DNA from 2 places in the Paenibacillus sp. MER TA 81-3 genome. Region 1 is predicted to be linked to the other one. Evidence: riboswitches for the same ligand, from Rfam matches in the RefSeq annotation. Region 1 holds a riboswitch; the other holds the start of a gene.
The links. A riboswitch is a leader RNA that binds a small molecule or an ion and turns the genes downstream of it on or off. The one in region 1 is predicted to bind FMN.

Region 1 (6,516 bases):
CTTGACTTTGCCGTGCTGTTCTGCTTGTCTTCCACGGAGGATATACGATAGTTAAGCAAATGCTCGACATATTTGCCAAGTACGTCGCATTCAATATTCACCGTATCGCCAGGCTGTTTGAAAAAGAGCGCCGTCTCCGCCAGCGTGTGCGGAATAATGGATACGGCGAACTCGCCTTGCTCAGAATGAATGATCGTCAGGCTAATGCCGTCTATCGAAATCGAACCTTTCGGGATCATATATTTCGCCATGTCAGGCCGTGCCGCTCTAAATTCGAACACGACCGCATTATGCTCCGGCGTCCGGCTCACAATGGTGGCCATCCCATCCACGTGTCCTTGCACAATGTGACCGCCAAAGCGGCCGTCTGCTGCCATTGCCCGCTCCAAATTAACAGGGTCGCCCGGACGCAAATCTTTCAGATTCGTATGCCGGAATGTTTGCGGCATCACATCCGCCGCAAACGATGAACGGTTGAAGGAGGTAGCCGTCAGACAGACACCGTTGATAGCGATGCTGTCTCCTATCTTCATGCCCTCAAGCACGCTGGCCGCTTGAATGTTCAGCACCATCGCCTCACCGCGCTTGGTCACGGACTGAAGCTTTCCTATCTCTTCAACAAGCCCCGTGAACATCGTCCTCTACCTCCTTATCACATTCTGAAGCTCCCCCATTTTCGGAAGATTTCCCGTATGGATAGCCGGTAATGCAAATATTATCTCCTAGCGTTTCTACTTTTACTTGCTGCAGCCGATACGCATCCTGCATGCGTTCGACACCGGCAAAAGAGAAGTTTCCCGGCGCGAGGCTGCCGCCTGCAATAATCGGCGCATAGAACAAGATGACTTTGTCGATGAGACCGGCTTCCAGCATCGCTCCGTTCAGTTGGCCTCCGCCTTCGAGAAGGACGGAGCCAATCTCGTGCTGGCCGCACCATATCATCATTTGCCGCAAATCCACATGTTCGCCGTCCCCTGCCGTAATTACCTCGGCTCCAAGCTTCTGTAAAGCAATCCGCTTCACTTCATCTGCGTGCGAGGTCGTAAAAATAACCGTTGGTGCGAGACCGTCCGTCACCACCCTGGCATCTATCGGGAGGCGCAGCTTGGAATCTACAATGAGGCGCATCGGATGCAAGCCTGCAACAGCGAGGCGAGTCGTGAGCGATGGATTGTCTGCCAGCACCGTTCCGCTGCCGACCATGATGGCTTGGTGACGATGACGCATTGCATGCACCCGCTCGCGCGCTTCCGCATTGGATATCCATTTGCTGTCTCCGGCAGACGTCGCAATTTTGCCATCGAGCGTGCTGGCTGTTTTAAGCGTAACGTACGGGAGACGTGTCGTAATATATTTGGCGAACATTTCAATTAGCTCGCGCCCCCGTTCCTCCAGCACCCCCACGGTAACCTCGATGCCGTTAGCGCGCAGCAGTGAAATACCGTTCCCCGCTACGGCCGGATTCGGATCTTGGCACGCAACGACGACGCGGCATACGCCAGACTCCACCAAACGCAAGCTGCAGGGAGGCGTTTTCCCATAGTGACTGCATGGCTCAAGCGTCACATAAGCGGTTGCGCCTTGGGCCGAATCTCCCGCCATATGCAGCGCATGCACCTCTGCATGGCCTTCACCGCGCTTTAGATGTGCGCCAAGTCCGACTACGCGGCCTTCACGCACAATGACACATCCGACCGCAGGGTTAATCTCCGTTTGCCCCACCGCCCGTTCCGCCATGCCGAGCGCCAGCTGCATGTAGAATTCATCATTTATGACATCGTGCACCGATTTCAATCCTCCTTTCCTGCAATTCTTCCCTGATCGGGTTATTCGGGAACAAAAAAAGCCCTTCGGTTCCTCCGAAGGGCTAGAGCATATGAGCTTACAGGTATGTACTTCATTTCACAATTAGCCAAAGCAAACGCGACGTAAAAATCGGCAGTAAAAATAACACTTTTTCAGAAAATTCTAAAAACGCGTGTTCAAAAAGGTCCTTTTTGAACAACAGCTGAAAAAGTATCATACGCCAATATAAACGTTGCACACAGCTTCGTGTGTACTTCGCATTGTGAAAAAAAGAACTATAAAGAACCAAAAAAAGGTCCTTCTCCTGACGCCCCTTCTCCCATCCAGACTATACTGTCGGCTCCGGAATTGCACCAGATCCACCGTGCGAACTTGCTCGCCCGGGTCACGGACTGAGGACTTGCCGAGATTCGGTCATCGCCCATCACCGCCGGTCGGGAATTACACCCTGCCCTGAAGGTAAGTCAAAATATATGAATGATAAAGCCTTGCGAATAGAAGTTTATCATTAGTCGCTGTAAAATGCAACCGGGCATCCCCGCTCATGTTGAACATGACACGATAACGGGATATCCTTAATTACAGCACGTTTTGCCGAAGCGGCACAATATAGACCCATACGATATATTCCGGGAGATGCAACGATGAACAATGGACACATCTTAATTATTGAAGACGAAGTAAAAATAGCGCGCGTAATCAAGCTGGAGCTGGAGTATGAAGGCTACACGGCGGACATCGAACATTCCGGCACCGAGGGACTTCGAAAATATAATGAGCAGCAATGGGATCTCGTTCTGCTGGATGTGATGCTGCCTGGGCTCAACGGTCTCGAGGTGCTGCGCCGCATTCGGGCAGCTGAAGATATGACGCCGGTCATTCTGCTGACGGCAAGGGACTCTGTTCCGGACAAAGTGAGCGGTCTCGACATGGGCGCGAACGATTATATTACGAAGCCGTTCCAGATCGAGGAGCTGCTTGCTCGAATCCGGGCGTGTCTTCGCACTAGGCAACAGCTGCAGCAAGGCAACGATGGGAATGAAGGTTTGCTGGAAATCGCCGATCTTGCGCTGGATGAGAAATCCCGCACAGTTACACGTCATCTCGTCCCCATCGAGCTGACGGCACGCGAATTCGATCTGCTCAAGTTCCTGATGATGCATGCCAACCAAGTGTTAAACCGGGAACAAATTTTGAGCAATGTGTGGGGATACGATTTCGTGGGCGATACGAATGTGGTGGACGTGTATATCCGATATTTGCGCAAAAAAATGGATTATGATTATACTCCCCCGCTCATTCATACCGTGCGAGGCGTGGGATATGTGCTGAAGGAGTAGCTTCCAATGAATCTCAAACACAAGATTCAGTTGTTCTCGACGGTAGGAATGCTATTCATCGTCCTTATTATTAACACGTCTATCTATTTCCTTTTCAATCGCATGATAACGAATGAAGAGCTAGATCGGATTGCAATGCGCACCCAGAGCATCGCCGAAGCCATGAAGCCTTCCAAGCTTGCAATCCCGGCTGCCGAATTGCTGCGCGCATACTTGCCATCGTCTGGCATGATTCGCGTCATTAAGGAGGATGGGCGTTCTATCGTGACGGTGACGAAGGAGCCGGAATTCGCGGGCATTGCTCCGACCTATAAGAGCGCGCAAACGACAGAGTTGTCCAAATTGAAGGGCACTCTCATCGCAAAGTCGTATTTCCCGATCATTTGGAGTGACGGCAGCATCGCCGCCCTGGAAGTAACGGAAAGCCTGGCATCGGCCCAACAAAATATGAAGCTGCTGCTCGCCGTCTTAATTGCCGCATCGCTCGTCGTGCTCATCCCTTCCTTTATTGCCGGTAAAATGCTTAGCAATGTCATCTTGCGTCCGATACACTCTTTAAATGCGACCATGTCAGAAATTAGACGCAACGGAGTTTTCAAAAAGCTTGAGCTCACCGGCAGCGCAAACGATGAATTGGTTCAATTGGGCAACACGTTCAACAGCATGATTGACATTTTGAAGAACAACTTCGAGAAGCAGCAGCAGTTCGTCTCTGACGCCTCCCACGAGTTGAAGACCCCGCTCACCGTCATCGAGAGCTATGCGCGTATGCTGAAGCGTTGGGGAATGAACAAGCCAGAGGTGCTGGAAGAGTCCGTCGAGGCGATCTACTCCGAATCCGTCCGGATGAAGGAGATGGCGAACCAACTGCTCTCGCTTGCCCGGCATGATATGGAGCAGGCCGTTGAGTTGTCTCAGGCGGATTTGCTGCAGCTTGGCGAAGATGTGGTTAGGCTGATGCAGGCGGTGCATGACCGTCCGATTACGTTGTACAGTGAAGAGCGCGAGGTAGGTGCCTTCGTCGATGAACAGATGATGAAGCAATTGATGTTCATCCTGCTTGATAACGCGTTGAAATACAGCAAGTCCCCTATCGAGCTGCACATGGGCTGCGATGATGCTGGTGCGTTTTTCAGCGTCAATGACCGCGGGATTGGTATTCCACAAGAAGACATCCCGCACATCTTCGATCGGTTCTACCGGGTGGACAAAGCCCGCAGCCGGGAAACCGGCGGCACAGGGCTAGGCTTATCGATTGCGAAGCAAATCGTCGACGCCCATGCAGGAACGATTGACGTGAACAGCATAGAAGGCGCAGGAACAAGCTTCATGGTAAGGATTCCAGTGAAGACACTGCGATGAGGTGGTTACTAAAATGAATCGAAACAAGCGCATTGCATTCGGCGGTGTCATCGCAGCCATCCTCTTGATTGCGGGGATAGCCTGCCTGGTATTTAATCAGCGGCCATCTTTGCTGTCCGAACAAGAGATCAAGACAAAGGTCGAAGCCGTCTACCCCGGAAAAGTGACGAAGCTGGAATTGAGTGGCGGCAAAGGACACGCTGTATATACCATGCTTTTGAAGTCGTCGAATGGTGCCTACGACATTCAGGCCGATGCGGTGACAGGAAATATTGTTCATGTAGCAGCGTCCCGCAGCAATGTCACTGACAACACTCCGGCTCCCGATGTCGCTCCTAAGCCGGTTGTGACGGAAGAACAGGCGGAGCGCATTGCGCTCTCGAAGTCACAAGGTGACGTGACGGAAGTGAAAAAGAGCAAGCGCAACGGCAAGGAAGTATATGTGGTCACCATCCAAACCAAAAATCACGGCAAAGCGATCGTCGAAGTGAGTGCGGACACCGGTGACGTCGTGTATATGTCAGAAGTCGAAGATGCTGGCGGCACGTCAGAAGACAAGCCAACATTACAGCCGAAAATTAGCGCCGAACAAGCAAAAAAAATCGCGATCGCTAAAGTGAAAGGCACAGTGCACTCGGTTGAACTGGAGGACGACGACGATACCCTTCTCTACGAAGTGGAAATCATTACGTATAAAAAAGAGGAGGTAAAGATAGAGGTTCATGCTTACACAGGAGAGGTGCTGTCCATCTCATGGGAAGACTAACTTAAGGTTGGTCAAAAATCTCCCTTTTGATCATGAAGCATCCCGTGAGGTCATTCGTCATCGCATTACTGTCTCTCATCAAATTTTAATCTTGTTATCGTGTTCTTCTCATGTTGACGACCTATGATGAAGCTAAGTTAAACCAAATTAGGAGGTCACAAACATGAAAAAGATCATTATCCTATCATTGGCTGGAGCATTGACGTTGGGAGGAGCAGCTGCCGTTACGGCCCAACCGTGGAGCACCAAAGACGGAAGCCAATCACAGCATCAGGCGAAAATAAGCAAAGAGCAAGCGAAGAAGCTTGCCCTGCAAGCATATGCAGGCACTATTGAAGAAATCGAGCTTGAAATAAAGGACGGACGGCTCGTCTACCAATTCGATTATGACAACGATAAGACTGACGTTTACGTGGATGCAGAATCTGGAAAGGTGTGGCAGCACCACGATGACGAGGACCATGAGGATTGTGCTGATTCCCATTCCAAACCTAACGTTACCCAAGTGAAAATCAACAAGGAGCAGGCAAAACGGATCGCGCTTGCCGAGGCAGCCGGTACTGTGAAGGAAGTCGAACTGGACGAGGATGACGGCAGCTATGTATACGAGGTGGATATACGGACAGGCAAGGGAAAGGAAGCCCAAGTCGATGTCTCTGCAACAACAGGAAATGTATTGAAAGTCGAATGGGACGATTAAAACAGGGAATATTTGTCATTATAAGGGAGGGGCTAACTGCCTCTCCCTTAGAATGATGCATTGCGAAAATACACCTTTCGGAACGGATCGGACACCGAGATGTTCCTGCTGCCGTTCTAATAGGTCATCTCTGACAGGGTTGCGCACGGGATTTATCGAGCTCTCGTAATACATATTAATAAGAGGCGTAATGAGAATGGGAGGATATATATTCGGAGTTAATAGAATGCTTCATAAGTGCTTCATAGTAAACTTCAATAATAAGTACGATTGTTATCAAGTGAGCTTTTGCGCTCACTGCTTGCCTCTTTCCCATTACGGTAATCGTTGACACCAGTACGGCTCATCTTTTAATCCCTAGTAATCCATGTTGCTCTGACTACGAGTGCTTTGCTGCTTCCCGCTCAAAATGTTTCTTATACTTCATCACTTTTTTCGTATAAGAGCTGTCGATCGTGCCTTTATTGTTGATCCATCGCTCCGAGCCTGCCCGGCCGCGATTATATGCGAGCAGCATCGCTTTCTCCAGCTTTTCGCCCTGA
Region 2 (6,516 bases), on a different contig from region 1:
ATGAAATGAGACGTGTCAGCAGTTGTTCCAGTTCGTCTATGTAGAAGGATGTCCATAAATTTTTTCAAGCTTGTTTTTGGACATCACTAAATATGTCGGGAGATGCCGCTTCTTGAATCGATTTATCGGATTTGACACCGAAATTAAATGAATAGGCAGTTGATTAATCCATTTAAACCCCCGATATAACGGATTGGAAATAGGCACCACGTCAAAGCCGAGTTGTCGGCATCCCCGATTTAGCATGGTGATTCCAATGATGGCTTTGATTTCATTCCCTCTCGGATGGTTCTGGATGAATTGGCACACGCCCGGCAATGAACGATCCACGCACCGATAAATGATGCGCCCCTTTTGAACGTTATTCGTTACATGCAACACTTGTCGCAACAATTGTACATTGTACAAATGAATCTTTACTAATAGATCCTTGTTCCGGATGCATGTTCCGTCAGACATCGCTATTTCCTTACCTCGATAAGTTAGCAATTTTACTCTGAAAATATTCTGGTTCGCACGGTCGATATAAGTAAGCCGTCGCAGTGAGCAGTATATAGGATCGAAAACGTTCCATGTGGATAACAGGTACATTTTTAGTTTCATGCGCATTCCCTTTCATAATCGGCCAATGATGATTAATTTGCATATTTACAAGGAATTTATGATGGGAGTTGAAGGAAAATAATTGCACGAAATAATGTTTTTTCCGACACTATAGATGAAAAACGGTTAGGTATCATGAAAAAACCTCCCTGGTGCATATACCAGGAAGGTCAACGGTAATATATTCGAATAGCATTTATTGCTGTCTAGAGACCAGATACAACGCAACCCATATTAGGACGAATCCCGTCAATTGCGGAATGGTGACGACCTCCTTGAAGACGATCCAGTTCATCATCATGCCGACGAGCGGGAACGACAGCTCCGCAAGAGTTGCGTAAGAAGCTTTCGTAACGGATAAGCCGCGGTAATATAACAATAAACTTACGAGTCCCAGCAGCAATGCCTGCATAATGATATAAAATGATACCGTGCCCAACTGTGCTGCAGGGAGACTCCAACTTGGATGTTCGTTCCATGTAAGCATGAACAACAGTGGCAGTGCCAACAGGAATCGCAATGCCGTAACCGTTTCATATTCCATCTTGTCCAGCATTAATCTGCCCATTACGGTGGACCCGCCCCATAGAAACGCGGCCCCGAAAGCAAGCAGACTGCTTACCCCTACGACCTCACGCACGTGGCCTATTGGCAATGACCATCCAAACGTAAGCAAGTATGTGCCGGCAACTGCCAGCAACAGCAGCATAGGGAAGCGTCTGGGAAGTGTTTCTTTCAACAGAACACGTGCCAGTATGACGGCAAATATCGGTTGCAGCTTCTGCAGAAGCAATACCGCATTCGGATTACCATGTGCGAAAGCTTCCGTGAACATGATGGTCGCCATTACCGAGCCCCCCCACGAAATGAAAAGGAGCGCGAACAAATGACGCCAAGAGCATCCCCGAAGTTCCCTCCGGTGCACCCATAGAATGGGGGCTGCATAAAGGAGTAAAATGAGATGTTCGATGAGGACGATTTGTGTCGAAGTCAAGTACTCCAACACTAGAACTCGGAAGATGGGCCCCAGTCCCCATAGGGCTGCCCCTAGCGCAACGAACAGAACTCCTCTGCGCGTGCTGCTGTTCCTCTGTTCAACGTGAATAACGTGGTCCATATTCAATAACCTCCAAGGTCGTTGAATATAGGATCTGGCTGAAGAAGACATACGTCGCCTATCCGTCATGATGAAGGTCATGATGAAGCAAATTCCGCATTAGAGCTGTCATGTGCAGTTCTTCACGTGAAACGCTTGAGCGATCTTCTCCCATCCGGACTATACCGTCGGCCTTGGAGTTGCACCAAGTCAGTCGCTGCAAACATGCAGCGAGTCGCGGGCTTGGGGCTGCTTCTCAGCCCTTCACCGCCGGTCAGGAATTACACCTGGCCCTGAAGATCCTTATTCAAATTCATAATGTAGGCATTCGAATAAACGGTCATGCCCCGTTATTAATTATAACTCGAATTGGATTTACATCAATATAATAATTCTCCTATACAAATTTCCAATTCGGCTGTAGAGGCTATTGCAATTTAGCTCTGCTGAAAAGCCAGCTCTCTAATGATGCCACGCTCCGCAAATCCAATCTTTCTGTACACATTATTCGAGTCGGGATTGACCATATCCGCATACAAGATTGGAATCAACTGTTCTTGTTGAACGATGTCACACAGTTCAGCGACCAAGGCGCTAGCGTACCCCTTTTTCCGATGCTCGGGAGCGGTATAGACGCTGTTAATCCGCGCATGTCTCGGTGAACGATGGGCAATCCGTGCCATTGCTACGGGCTCTTCCTCCCTCGTCCATACCATCATATCACCCGATGCAATGGAACGCTCAACGAATGGAACCTGATCGGAACGAGGAACTGCCGTGCCCATTGCCTCTGCGATAAAGTCAGTGACGAAGCCGCTAATCGTATTTACATGCTCCGGGGCTGCTCTCCGCATCGTCCCCTGCACATTCGCCGGCGCAGTCACATGCTCGCAAGCGTACGATTGCAAGTCCATTTGAAGCTTATATGATCCGCCTACCATGTCCGTATACATCTGTGCGAATAATTCGGCAACTTCCGGATGAGCGGAAATGCCGGGAATGTCTTTATCGCTCGTAAGCTCACATAATGCCATGATGAGCGACTGCTTCTGTTCCAATGTTGCTTCTTCGCTCACCCACAGCCATGCATGTTGTCCGGCGGTTTGGGCAAAGACGGCGTCTCCCTTCTCCGTCCTCATTCGTATGCTGCAATCTTGCGATCCGCAGATGCGATGCAACAGCTGGTACTCCACTTCATTGTCTGTGAAGGGCCGCCGGATAAGCACCGGATCGTTCGGGGAACATGAAATCCACATAATATAACCTCTTTCTGCCGTTTCATTTTTTTGTATTCTAACTAGTTTGGTAGTAGGTGTCAATCCATTTTAAAGAGCGGCGGCCGAGGTTTCAAAGCAGGCCCGTGTCCATTACATAAATAAACTGTGACATAAAAAAACCTCCCTCGGACTGAACGAGGGAGGCATTTTACCTTGCATATACGCTTATCGAGATAGAGATTGCTGGTAGTTCATGAAGAAGTGGAGAAAAATACCTCATCCCTGGTGGGTGCGGTAACCACATTATTGCTGCAGCTCACAATTCTCTGCAACGGTGTCAATGTCATGAATCAGCACCTCTTTAGCCGGAAGAATTCATTTTTGATTTAATCTTATATTGTATGTTCGTTATCCGTCCCCGGCACCTCTCCGCTCCAGATTTGTTTGGTCTCCCTAAAACTTTGGGTGGTATAACGAAAAAGCCGCTCATCACCAATAGATGAGCGACATTGTATATCCATTCAGAACAGAAAACCAAAATCATTCACTACTGCCGGGATGAACAGCTTCGTCGAAGTCATATCGTTTCTTCCTATTTTAATACGAATCAGTCTGATGCCCTTTACTCTCAGCTTCCTTGACAGCTTCGCCTGTATCCGCAGAGCCAATCGGGCCGTGATTGGCCGTACCTTGATTCGCATATTGCTGCAGTCCTTCAGCTACTCGACACCCATACTCTTCATCACATTTCGTAAATAACTCAACCATCCGCTCCTGGATATGGGAATTGCACGTTTTTAAGGTGTTCACGAGATTTAAGATGAGATCATCGCGCTCGAAGTCATCAAATGCCCGATAGGTTTCACCTGCTTGCTTAAAATCATTCGTTCGGTCGATGCTTTCGCGAACTAATTTCCCTTCTACATGCGGCGTGTACTCGTTATCTGTTTTCGGCGCCTCTTTCAATCCATTCAATGAAGATGGCTCATAGTTAATATGCGGATTTTGGCCTGGAGCGGCATCCACATAATAGGCCATTTGCCCGTCACGTTGATTGGTAGCCACACGTTTCTTCGGCGCATTTATCGGCAGCTGCAAATAATTCGCACCAACACGGTAGCGCTGGGTATCCGAGTAAGAAAGTGTGCGCCCCTGCAGCATTTTATCATCCGAGAAATCCATGCCGTCCACAAGAACTCCGGTGCCAAAGGCAGCCTGCTCGACCTCGGCAAAATAATTTCCCGGGTTTTTATTCAATACCATTCGTCCAACTGGCAACCACGGGATCTCATCTTTCGGCCATATTTTCGTGTCATCCAATGGATCGAAATCAAGCTCAGGATGCTCATCGTCACTCAATATTTGTACGAACAGCTCCCACTCGGGATATTCTCCGCGCTCAATCGCTTCATATAGATCTTGTGTGGCGTGATTAAAGTTTTTACCTTGAATTTCTTCAGCTTCCGCTTGCGTCAAATTTTTAATCCCCTGCTTCGGCTCCCAATGGTATTTAACGAGAACGGCGTGTCCTTCTTTGTCCACCCACTTGTATGTATTCACACCGGACCCTTGCATCTGTCGATAGTTAGCCGGGATCCCCCATGGCGAGTATACGAATGTGACCATGTGGACCGTCTCAGGCGAGTTGCAGCAGAAGTCGAAAAATCGTTCACCGTCTTGAATATTCGTGATTGGATCCGGTTTGAAGGCATGAATCATATCCGGAAATTTGATCGCGTCGCGAATGAAAAATATTTTAAGATTGTTGCCGACCAGGTCCCAGTTTCCGTCCTCCGTGTAAAACTTGACTGCGAAGCCCCGCGGGTCGCGTAACGTTTCAGGGGAATGACCACCGTGAATTACCGTTGAGAAGCGGACAAAGACAGGTGTTTTTTTACCCGCCTCCTGAAACAATTTCGCTCGGGTATACTTGGAAGCCGGCTCATCCCCGACTTTTCCGTAAGCTTCAAAGTACCCATGCGCACCCGTGCCTCGTGCGTGAACCACCCGCTCAGGAACACGTTCACGATCAAAATGTGTTATTTTTTCGATGAATTGGTAATTCTCAAGCGTTGCAGGTCCCCGGTTCCCCACCGTCCGTATGTTCTGGTTATTTTTTACAGGATGACCTTGACGGGTCGTCAGGGTAGATGCTTCTTCTCCTTCCGCCATGCGCTCATCGAGCGCATCCCCAGCACCTGTTACCGAAGTGCCATGTTCCAGCGCATTTTCTTTTTCATTTGTGTTCATTTTCTCATCGTCCATCACTTCATCCTCCTTACGACATGCAAATGGTAAATGTAGGGACATGTGTTATTTTGAAGTAATATGAAATGAATTATTCACTGTTCAATATCTCGGTTCTCTGTAACGGTGTAATGACCCCACAACACACTATACTGCTGATTCTCTCCCGTTAGAATTGTGCAAACTTTTTTTGCTGAAAGATAGGAACGTTGATTCGCAAATAAAATATTGAAGCACTTGGCCTTCCGTCTCATGCATCGCAAGCGGCTCCTCGAACCCATATAAGAGCAATGACGAGGTCCACTGCCAGAAGCGGTCAACGACCTCTTGCAGATCGAATTCTTGCTCCAATGAGCACTTTTCATATCGACAGACTGCTGGACCTTCTTTATGATAGATGGAATAGACTGCGGCGCCGTCAGAGACACACATGCATTATCCGATAATTGATGCAATAAGAAAGGTCAGGAAAGATGAACCATGTAATAGATATGCAGGGAGTATATTGGAAAAATGGCAAGGATGTATTGCTTAAGAATGTCAGCTGGAAAGTCGGGATCCAGGAGCATTGGGCTGCTTGGACTGAACGGTTCGGGGAAAACGACGCTTCTTAATATGATCAACGGATATATCTGGCCGACTCAAGGAACTGTATCCGTCTTGGGCCATCGTTTTGGCCAAGTCGATTTGCGCGATCTTCGCAAGCTCATCGGATGTGTCAGCTCTTCCCTACAGGAGAAGCTGTATGGATCCGATAAGACCCAGCTCGTCGTCATTAGCGGGAAATATGCCACTATCGGCTTATATGAACAATTGTCAGAGGAAGATACAAGCCGTGCCGAAGCGCTGATGCGCACACTCGGCTGCGGTCACTTATGGGATCGCGAGTTCAGGACCTGTTCGCAAGGTGAGAAGCAGAAGGTGCTGATTGCCCGGGCGTTGATGGCCGACCCTCAAATTTTGATTCTCGATGAACCGTGCAATGGGCTGGATCTGTTCTCGCGTGAAAGACTGCTCGACAGTATTCATGAGCTGACGTAGCAGGAACAGACACCTACATTACTCTATGTAACCCACCATACCGAAGAAATTCTCCCTGTGTTCAGCCACACACTGTTGCTGCGGCAGGGTGAGGTCATCCATAGCGATGCAACGGAACGGATTATGGAGGCAGCTACATTGAGTGATTTCTTTGAAGCTCCCGTGGTAGTAGAGAAGCATCGTCAGCGCGTGTATGTCCGGGTTCCGCATTTGGAGGATTGAAAACGAAACAAATCGAGGTAGAGGGTATCCGCTGGAGAGACCTGACGATCGCCTTTGAATCCAAGTCATCCCCGCGCAGTCTTATCCCAA

Region 2: another riboswitch for FMN. It lies ahead of M3650_RS14540 (DMT family transporter); the one in region 1 lies ahead of ribD (bifunctional diaminohydroxyphosphoribosylaminopyrimidine deaminase/5-amino-6-(5-phosphoribosylamino)uracil reductase RibD).

Annotation. Positions count from the first base shown of each region.
Region 1 covers NZ_JAMAWB010000022.1:23,215-29,730, forward strand. Annotated here, with positions in the region: gene ribE (riboflavin synthase) at 1-635, opposite strand, end outside; gene ribD (bifunctional diaminohydroxyphosphoribosylaminopyrimidine deaminase/5-amino-6-(5-phosphoribosylamino)uracil reductase RibD) at 616-1,785, opposite strand; FMN riboswitch at 2,114-2,271, opposite strand; gene M3650_RS24865 (response regulator transcription factor) at 2,451-3,146, shown strand; gene M3650_RS24870 (sensor histidine kinase) at 3,153-4,508, shown strand; gene M3650_RS24875 (PepSY domain-containing protein) at 4,522-5,274, shown strand; gene M3650_RS24880 (PepSY domain-containing protein) at 5,438-5,974, shown strand; gene M3650_RS24885 (transglycosylase SLT domain-containing protein) at 6,354-6,516, opposite strand, start outside.
Region 2 covers NZ_JAMAWB010000009.1:74,793-81,308, forward strand. Annotated here, with positions in the region: gene M3650_RS33135 (YkoP family protein) at 37-609, opposite strand; gene M3650_RS14540 (DMT family transporter) at 800-1,720, opposite strand; FMN riboswitch at 1,859-2,004, opposite strand; gene M3650_RS14545 (GNAT family N-acetyltransferase) at 2,137-2,955, opposite strand; gene M3650_RS14550 (catalase) at 3,514-5,088, opposite strand; gene M3650_RS14555 (hypothetical protein) at 5,311-5,595, opposite strand; partial or broken gene M3650_RS14560 (ABC transporter ATP-binding protein) at 5,637-6,426, shown strand.